DNA from 2 places in the Paraburkholderia sp. Ac-20342 genome. Region 2 is predicted to be linked to the other one. Evidence: predicted binding sites of a transcription regulator. Region 2 holds the regulator's gene; the other holds the start of a gene.
What was found. Region 2 encodes FNR, which switches genes on or off when oxygen is low (the NO sensors DNR and NnrR bind a similar motif). Its sites were predicted from a motif close to TTGATNNNNATCAA; they were not measured.
Positions count from the first base shown of each region.

Region 1: the regulator FNR is predicted to act here: its motif matches at 1,658-1,671, upstream of G3N58_RS18510 (cytochrome C).

Region 1 covers NZ_JAAGPQ010000041.1:34,512-39,445, forward strand. The annotation lists gene G3N58_RS18505 (DUF3564 domain-containing protein) at 835-1,209, opposite strand; gene G3N58_RS18510 (cytochrome C) at 1,250-1,564, opposite strand; gene G3N58_RS18515 (helix-turn-helix domain-containing protein) at 1,805-2,614, opposite strand; gene G3N58_RS18520 (response regulator transcription factor) at 2,580-3,011, opposite strand; gene G3N58_RS18525 (response regulator transcription factor) at 3,193-3,840, opposite strand; gene G3N58_RS18530 (PAS domain-containing sensor histidine kinase) at 3,837-4,934, opposite strand, start outside.
Region 2 covers NZ_JAAGPQ010000002.1:104,185-109,118, forward strand. The annotation lists gene G3N58_RS01260 (acyl-homoserine-lactone synthase) at 1-142, shown strand, start outside; gene G3N58_RS01265 (FCD domain-containing protein) at 372-1,061, opposite strand; gene G3N58_RS01270 (universal stress protein) at 1,360-1,827, shown strand; gene fnr (fumarate/nitrate reduction transcriptional regulator Fnr) at 2,064-2,858, shown strand; gene G3N58_RS01280 (SUMF1/EgtB/PvdO family nonheme iron enzyme) at 3,084-4,385, shown strand; partial or broken gene G3N58_RS01285 (transposase) at 4,495-4,716, shown strand; gene G3N58_RS33940 (hypothetical protein) at 4,697-4,906, opposite strand.

The sequences.
Region 1 (4,934 bases), on a different contig from region 2:
GCGTGCTTGAGTTGTCCAGGTCTTGCTGGCATGCGGAAATCAATGTTTCCACACGCGGGGTTCTCACACCGAGTCTTGTTCCCCTTCGGACTGGCCAGTTGACGCCATTTAGGTAATTGGCTGGCGCACTGCTTACGTCGAGGGTTCAGGTGCGCTGTACGACAACAGCGCTAGGATGTCGTATTGCTCAGGTTTTTGTGGCGTATTCCTTATTTGACAAGGTTCGACGTCGGTAGATTGAAGAAAAATTCTTCCAGCTACACATCTAGCTACATATTTGGAGTGGGGCGCTTGGCGGGTGGTTCTGCGGCCATTGGCTCGCAGATGCGGGAACTTCGTCTCTGCCAGCAATGACGGCAATCCTGCGGAATTTGGGCTCTGTACGGTTTTTCGGAGGCGTATGCAATAGAGGGAATGGGGTATGAAAGACCCTGCGTAGAGGTTTTTGATTGGCGAAGAGAAGAGGGCGTGCGGACTTGGCGAGTCTCCAGATCGCAGACCGGTACAGACTGCGCAGTGGTTTTTACAAACACGTGCCTCGATAATGAGCGACGGCCATCATCGGTCCGGTAGTCCTCGGTAATCGAAATATGAAGAGTCGGTTACCGTCATGGGGCGGTGAGTGACGGCAACGAATCGTAAGTACGCGCTCGCGGATGTGAGAGTCGCCGCTCTGTCCGGCTTGGGCGAACGGCCGGTTAGCAGCGTCCGGCCAGCCCGCTGGGAGTCGGTAGCTGAGTGGCTGCAGAGGCCGATAGAATAGGGGCCATACGCGTGCCGCATGCCGTCCAGACCCGCTGTCAGTCTTCCTTATCGTGATGATTCACACGGTGTTCAGCGTGTCTCGTCGCCTGCAAAAAAGCTGCTTTCCGGGTCGATGCATTCGGTGTCGATACATTGCACGTGCCATTGGCCGCTCATCAGCGCTTGACCTTTATTGGCACACCATTGGGCACGTCCGGTTTCTCCTTCGAACGAACTGCCGGGCGCGTTCAGATCGAGTCCTTCGAGCACGCAGGTGGGTGTTGAATCATGCGGACCGCACACGAGTGTGTTGCCGCAGTCGACGTGCAGCGTGCCCCACTCGGGCAGTTCGAGCCCCAGGTGTCCTTCACGCGACCATTGGCGCGTTTCCTTGTCGAGCCACAGGATGACGAATGCCATTGGATTGATGCGATCGAACGTGTCGAGGTGGATGGTGAGACGCATGACTTTCTCCTGGTGTAGCGCGTGCATCTGCAGATCGCGACTAGCCGGCTGACTGCCTCAGAACCCACTGGATCAACACGTGCGCGTCTTCCGGAGTGATCGGGCCGCCGCGATCCGGCGGCAGTGGCATGGCTGCATCGCCCCAATGTGCTTTGCCGCCGACCCGCAGCTTGTGTTCGAGCATCGCCTGTGCACCCGGCACGTCGCGATAGCGTTCCGCGATCTGTTCGAACGAAGGCGCGAGGAAGGGTGCGTCGCGGGTATGGCAGAACATGCAATGTTGTTGATTGACGAGAGCGGTCGGCTCGGACTGCGCGCGCGCTGCGCCATTTGCTGTCAGTAATGCCGCAAACAGGATCGCGGTAAGAAATTGCGGGGAAGCGGCATTCACGACACACACTCCACGAAAGGTTTCAGGATCAGTGTAGGGTGCGGGACGCCGTTACGATTGACGCACGTCAAGCCGATGTTTTTTCACTGGTTCGCGGATGCATTTGCAGTTGAGGTACCCGTGCTCACGTGCAAATGGTGTTTCCGTGGAGTGAACGACGAATGGCGAACGGCGTCGGTGGTGCACCTGACGCGGCCTTTGCAACTACACCCGGGCGAGGCCGTCCATATCAAGAATTCTGATCTGCTTGCCGTGCGTGTCGATCAGCCTGGCTTTCTGGAACTTCGACATCATGCGGCTGACGGTTTCGAGTTTTAAACCGAGGTAGCTGCCGATTTCTTCGCGCGTCATACGCAGGTGAAACTCGGCCGGCGAGTAGCCGCGTGATTTGAGCTTGCTCGACATATTCAGCAGAAACGTTGCAACGCGCTGGTCAGCGGACATCGTGCCGAGCAGCATCATGAGTGTCGCCTCGCGCACGATCTCGCCGCCCATCAGTCGATGCACATGCTGCTGCACTGCCTTGACGTCGCGGCACATGGTTTCGAGAAGATGGAACGGGATGATGCAGACCTTGCTGTCCTCGATGGCTGGCGCGTCGCAACTGTGCTGCCCTGAACAGATACCGTCGAGGCCGAGCACATCGCCGGCCAGATGAAACCCCGTGACATGTTCGCGGCCGTCACGATGCATTACGACCGTTTTGAAGGAGCCGGCCCGAACGGCATAGATGTTCTGGAACGAGTCCCCCGCGCGGAACAGCGATTCCCCGCTTCTTATCGTGCGCGATGGGCAGATCAGCGCTTCGATCCGTTCGGTCTCGGCCGGTGTCAGGCCTTCTGGCAGGCAGAACGCGTGCATCGCGCAAGCCGAGCAATTGGCGCCCGAGCGCTTCGGGGCTGGCGTTGCAGCACCAGCGGTTCGCGGCGAGGGCAATGAGGCTTGCGCGACGATCCGGGCTTCGGAAAAGTCGACAACGTCAGACATGATGTGCTCCAGGATAATGAAGGCCACGTGTGCAGCGCTCGTGGGTAATCTGCCTGATCGTGTTGCAGGCGAGATCGAATTCACTCGTTTTGTCGAAGAAATACTGCGCGCCGTTGGCGAGGCACGCCTGACGGAAACCGTTGTCCGAATGGTTCGTCAGCACAATCGTGATCACCGGGGACCGGCTTTGCGCGAGACCACGCAACAGCTCCATACCGGTGCCGCCGGTCAGATGCAGATCCATCACCACAAGGTCCGCGCTCGTGCGCTCGATGCCGTCAAGCGCGGGGAGGGGTTCTTCGGCAACGCCCACGATCTGCACACCCTTGATCGTAGCGAAGTGCGCTGCCATGCGTTTCCTGATTGAAATCGTGTCCTCGACGAGGAACACGCGCAAGGTTGGCAGTGACGAGCTTGAGTTCATGGCTCGCAGTATCGGCCGCTCTATCTCAAAATAAAATCGGCGGCGAACGAGCTTGAGGTAGGGGAGTGCGAAGCTCGTGTAGGGAATTTCCTACGCGCGCCTCGCGACAGCGGAGTGGGGGCGCGAGCGGCGAGGGCCAGGACGGCGGAGCGGGCGTCGCGATAAAGGTGCTGTGACCTCGTTAGATGTCCTCGTCGTCCCCAAGCAGTTTGTGACGCGTGGCGTAGCGCACCAGCGCGGCTTCGTGCGGCATCTGCATTTTCTCGAGGATACGGGTTTTATAGGTACTCACTGTTTTGCTGCTGACACACAGTTCGGTGGCAATCTCAGTGAGCGTTTGCCCTGTGGCGATGCGGCGGAACACATCGAATTCCCGGTCGGACAGGCGCTGATGAGGCAGCGTGTCGGCGGGATCGTTCAGGCTCTGCGCAAAGCGTTCAGCCATGGCGAGGCTGACATAGACTCCGCCGCCGGCCACCTTGGTGACCGCCGAAACCAGTTCGGCGCTGGCGCTTTCCTTGGTGAGATATCCCGACGCACCAGCCTTGAAGGCTCGCACGGCGTACTGTTGCTCTGCGTGCATGGTGAGCACAAGAATGCGCAGCGCCGGTAGCTCATCCCTGATCTGCTTGATCAACTCGACGCCGTTGCGCCCCGGCATTGACAGGTCCAGCACGAGCACCTCGGCCGGATGCGAGCGAGCTAACGCAATCGTGCTGACGCCGTCGCTGGCTTCACCGACCACTTCGAAGCTTTTTGCGTTCTGCAGGATATGTCGCAGACCATCGCGCACAAGCGCGTGGTCGTCGGCAATCAGCACTCGAATCATGTTTGGCTCTCCTGCAGTTGGACGGCCGCGGTTGGAAAGGTGACGACCAGAACGAAGCCTTTGCCGTTGGAAGTGTGAATCTCGACCGTGCCGCCCAGCATGTACGCACGTTCACGGATGCCGAGCAAGCCAAAGGATTTTTCCGCGGACGGCGTCGATGCGGTGGCACCGCGACCGTTGTCCGCGACCTGCACGACGCAGGCATCGGCCTGGATGCGCACCGTGAGTGTGACGACGGTGGCCTCCGCATGGCGGGCCACATTGGTCAATGCCTCCTGGACGATACGGAACAGCGTGGTCGCGCCTGCCGGCGCGAAATGCATGTCACCGACGTCGATGTCGCGGTTCACATCGATGCCATAGCGGTTCGTGAAGTCGTTGGCGAGCCATTCGATCGCCGGAATCAGACCGAGGTCGTCGAGCATGACCGGGCGCAGATCGGCGGCGATGCGGCGTACCGACGCAACGGTCACGTCGATGAGCCGCCGCATGCCCCGCAGTTGCTGCAGAAGCTCGGGTTCCGCCGTGCTTTCCAGCGCCTGTTCGACTGCGGAAAGGTCCATTTTCAGCGCGGTCAACTGCTGTCCGAGGTCGTCATGCAATTCGCGGGCAATGCGGGTTTTTTCTTCCTCGCGAACTTTCTGCAAATTGGCTGAGAGTTCGCGCAGTTCCTCGCGCGATTTACGCTGCGCATCCTCCGCTTTCACGCGCTCGGTGATGTCGCGCAGCATCACCGTATAAAGCTTGTTATCGCCGTCGCGAACCTGGGAAATCGACGCCTCGATCGGAAACTCTTCACCGTTGCTGCGCAGGCCGAACAGCACGCGCTGCTGCTTGCCCATCTGCCGCTCGGACACTCCCGTCACGCCGAACTGTTCGACATGCCGCGCGTGCGTCGCGCGAAAACGCTCCGGAATGAAGCGCGAGAGCGAGGCGCCGAGCGCCTCCTCCGCACTGCAGCCGAACACATGTTCGGCCATGGGATTGAAGATGATGATGTTTTGCCGTTCGTCGACAGTGATGATGGCTTCCATCGATGAGCGGATGATCCCCATCAAGCGTGCCGCGTTGGCGCTGGACAGATTGCGTGCCTC
Region 2 (4,934 bases):
GATGTTGCGCCGCGCCGGCCTCGACATCAGCCGGCTCGGCGAGCCGATGCAGATCGGCGTCGAGCGCGCCGTGGCACTCAACGTTGCAGTGAGCGAAAAGACCCTTACCGCATTGTTCGGACCGGTCGCGGCGGCAGCCTGATCGCCGGCTGAAGCGAATTCGAGCGCGGCCCGGTTTATGGACACCGTTTGACGGTCACGGTTTGCAGCCCTGATCGCCGTCTGATCGACGGCTCCGACTCTCCGCCCGATTCCAAGCCCGACTCTCGATCCGACTCCAAGCCCGGTTTGTGGCACCGATTCGCAGCCTGACAACAACCCGGCTGTGGCTTGACCACCGCGACACCCAATCCGGCGGCATGCGCGCCGACTCAGGAACCGAACATCCGTTCGAGAGCGTTCTCGAGATGCGCGCGCATCGCCGCCTCGGCGGCAGCCGCGTCCCTGCGGCGAATCGCATCGAGCACGGCCATATGCTCGGCCTGCACGAGCCGCTGCCGCTCCACCGTTTTCACGAGCGACAGATTGCGCGACAGGTTCATGCTGAACACGATCTGCTCCTCGATAAACGACATGACCGTGATGAAAAACGGGTTCTTCGAGGCGCGCGCGACCGCCACATGAAACATGAAGTCGTCCTTCGCGCCGATCCCCTGGGCTTCGATGATGCGCTCCAGTTCGTCCCACGCCTGCTCGATCGCCGCGATGTCCTCGGCATCGGCCTTCAGCGCGGCCTGCGCGGCCGCGCCCGCCTCGGTCACGATGCGGAATTCGTAGCAGCGGCGGATATCGGACAGCGTTTCGAGCGGCGCGAAGCGGCGCACGTCCGGATCGGGCCGCCGCGCGACGGTCGTGCCCGAGCCATGCCGCGTCGTAATGATGCCGTCCGCCCGCAGCCGCGCCAGCGCCTCGCGCACCGTCGGCCGCGAGGTCGCGAAACGCTCGGCGAGCGCATGCTCGGTCGGCAATCTCTCGCCTTCCTTGTACTCGCCTTCGAGAATGCGATTGAGAATGTCGCCGTAAATCTGGTCGGGCAAGCCCCTGGTTTTACGATCGTTCATCAGCGGACTGGGCTACTTGTCTGAATATGGTCTGATTGTAAGGCCAACCCTGTGACGCCTTGAGAAAACTTATGCGCCCTGTATTTTCCCGGGGATCGCCCGCGCTTGCCGCCGCAACGCTCGTCGCACAGCGACTGAGCCGCGAAATTTGGCAAATGTTTGATTTACATCCTGGTCGAGTGCATCTTTTCCGGCAATCATCTAAGCTTCGTTGGTATAAAAGACCGAGGAGCCCGGCCGCTGCAACGTTTGTTGCACAGCGGTTGCGGCAAATGCATTTCTCAGAAGCGGAGTCGATATGTACACACGCATTCTCGTCGCGGTCGACGGCAGCAATACCTCGCGCCGTGCGTTCGAAGCAGCGCTCGATCTGGCCAAATCCAATGGCGCGGTTTTGCGGCCGTTCTATGTCGTCGAAAACACGCCGATGTATTTCGAGGCGCCCGGCTACGATCCGTCCATTCTGCGCAACCGGCTGATCGAGGAAGGCCAGGAGCTTCGCGCGGAATTCTCGAAGGCCATGGCCGACCAGGGTGTGCGAGGCGAGCCGGCGGTTTCCGAGGCGTCATCGCTCGGCGATGTGTCGGATATCGTGCTGAAGGCCGCGGAAGAATTCGGCGCCGATCTGCTCGTGATGGGCACGCATGGCCGGCGCGGCTTCCAGCGGCTGATTCTCGGCAGCGTCGCCGAGCGCTGCGTGCGTCAGGCTACGCTGCCGGTGCTGCTGATTCCGTCCGCCGCGGGCACCGGGAAGGAATCCGCCTGAGTTGTTGCAGCATGCGCCGGGCACCGCATACAACGCGATGCCTGGCGGCAACCGGGCCGCCGTGTCCGCCGGCAGAGAACCCACCGGCACAATCCCCGGCGGCTCATCGTCCCGCTCCGGAGTGAACGCGCAGGCTTCGCAGAATGCCCACTCAGCCCACGCGTCACTTTGCCACCCGGCCCGTGCAAAGACGGATGGGACAATCGATTCACCCTTACGCTTACCGCGCGCAGACCATGCCGACCTCTTCCGCTGCTAGCCGTTCCCTACCCCGCGCCACCGGCACGGCCGATCGCACCACCGGCGCGCCGCCCGCGCGCGGCAGCCGCCGGACCCCAGCCGCACGCACCGCCGCGCGCTGCTCGAGTTGCTCGATGCGGCAGCTCTGCATGCCGCAGGGCTTGTCGCCGGAAGAGCTGTCGAAGCTCGAAACGCTGATCTGCTCGGCGCGTTCCGTGCAGCGCGGCGAAGCGCTCTATCGCAGCGGCGACCACTTCGACAGCATCTACGCGGTGCGCTCGGGCTCGATGAAAACGGTGATGGTTCATCGCGACGGCCGCGAGCAGGTCACGGGCTTGCGCCTTGCCGGCGAAGCGCTCGGGCTCGACGGCATCAGCGCGGACGTGCATGCGTGCAGTGCCGTCGCGCTCGAAGACAGCAGCGTCTGCATCGTGCCGTACAGCGCGCTGAAGCTGCTGTGCCGCGAGATCAGTTCGATGCAGGAACGCATGCACAAGCTGCTCGGCGCGCAGATCGTCAGCGAGGCGGCGCAGATGATGGTGCTCGGCTCGCTGTCCGCCGACGAACGCGTCGCCGCGTTCCTGCTCGACGTATCGCAACGCAATGCGCAGCGCGGCTATTCGTGGGCCGAATTCAATCTGCGCATGACGCGCGAGGACATGGGAAGCTATCTCGGCATGACGCTCGAAACCGTCAGCCGCACCCTGTCAAGATTTCAAAAGCAAGGTCTCATCGACACGCAGGGCAAGCACATTCGCATCGTCGATATCGAAGGACTGCGGCAGGTTTGAGCCGTCTGTCGGCCCGCTCGTGAAAGGGCTTACGGGCCCGTATGCCGTCTTTTTCCAGCGGTATTCCTCGCAGCTTTTCGTGCGCTTTTCGCGCACTTTTCACCTTGGCACGGGCCCTGCGAGCGGATAGAGTTTTTGGACCGTCCCCCGTGGCAAGCCGCTCGCGCGGGACAGGAGTGAGCGCCTTGCGCTAACTCTGCTCGACCGCCTTAGGAGACCCGGCGAATGAATCGCGACCCTGCTCCGCATCACCCGCTCGTGCAACGCCTGATCGACGCGCGTCGAATCACCGACGCCCTCTTTGCCGTCGTCAAACCCGAACACCTCTATGAGCGGCCGATCCGCGAACGTCATCGCATCGTGTTTTATATCGGCCACCTCGAAGCCTTCGATCGCAATCTGTTCGACCGGCGTCTGTTCGATCTGCCCGCGTTTGCGCCGGAACTCGACCAGCTTTTCGCATTCGGCATCGATCCGGTCGGCGGCGGCTATCCGACCGACGAGCCGAGCGACTGGCCCTCGCTCGATACGGTGCGCGAGTACGCGGTACGCGCGCGGCGGCAAATCGACAACGCGCTCGACAACCTCGGCGACGTGGCTCGCGGCGAGGCAGCAGAGCAGTTGCTCAACGTCGCGATCGAGCATCGTCTGATGCATGCCGAAACGCTCGCGTACATGTTCCATCAGTTGCCGCTCGCGCAGAAGGACACCGCATTGCGTGAGGCCGTGGCGACGCGTCCCGAGCGGCGCGGGGCGTTGTCGTCGATGGTGAGCGTGCCGGCCGGGACCGCCGTGCTCGGCATGACGCGCGAGGCCGGCCGCTTCGGCTGGGACAACGAGTTCGGCGCAAGACAGGTCGAGGTGCCCGCGTTCGAGGTCGACCGCCATATGGTGACGAACGGCGCGTTCCTCGGGTTCATCGAGGACGGCGGTTATCGCGAGCCGAAGTGGTGGTCGCCACGTGACTGGGCGTGGCGCGAAGCCGAGCGCATCGACCATCCGGCCGGCTGGTCGCAACGCGCGGCGCGAAGCGACCATGGCGAATGGACGCTGCGCACGATGTTCGACGAGGTGCCGCTGCCGCTCGATTGGCCCGTCTACGTCAGTCACGCCGAAGCGAGCGCCTATGCGCGCTGGGCCGGCAAGACGCTGCCGACCGAAGCGCAATGGCAGCGCGCCGCGCATGGCGCGCCGCTGGCGGCATCGGGCAATTTCGACTTCCGCAGTTGGGACCCGCAACCCGTCGACGCGCATCCGGACAACGTCAGCACGTTCGGCGTCGAAGGTCAGTTCGGCAATGGCTGGGAGTGGACCTCGACGTTATTCGACGCACTGCCCGGCTTCGAAGCGTTTCCGTTCTATCCCGGCTATTCGGCCAACTTCTTCGACGGACAGCATTACGTGCTCAAAGGCGGCTCGGCGCGTACCGCGGCATGCATGCTGCGGCCGGAATTCCGCAACTGGTTTCAGCCGCATTATCAGTATGTTTATGCGGGGTTCCGCTGTGTGAGGGGTTTGACGGATTAAGCGATAGTTGACGCGGAAAATCGACTATCGCTTTATTGATCTGCTGCAGGAATCCTGGACAGAAATGAGTGTTAGTGTTTCGGAGCAATTTTCCCCATGACACGGGAGATTGGCGACGAAACGCAAACAGTACCCGGTGGAGCAGATCGTGGCGGCGCTCAAGCAGGCTGAGCTGGGCATGCCGGTGGCGGACCTGATCCGGCAGCTGGGGATATCCGAGCAGACGTATTAGCGATGAAAAAAGCAGTACGCGGGCCTGGAGTCGAACCAGGTCCGCGTACTCAGGCAGTTCCAGGACGAGAATGCGCGGCTCAAGAAGCTGGTTGCGGAACCCAGTCGAACAGACGCGCTTTACTGAAACCGCAGACGGCCGCCGCGCGATAGGGACGCCCGTCCCCGATGCGAGTGGCCATTGCGAGAACGCCCTGTTGGACGCGATCAGCCGAAAACCGCTCGCCGCCGGAAAGAGCTGCAATCATCTCCCCGGTCTGAGCGGCCACCCACATTTCGTCATCGGTCACTCGCTCAACCCCGATACTTACACATGAC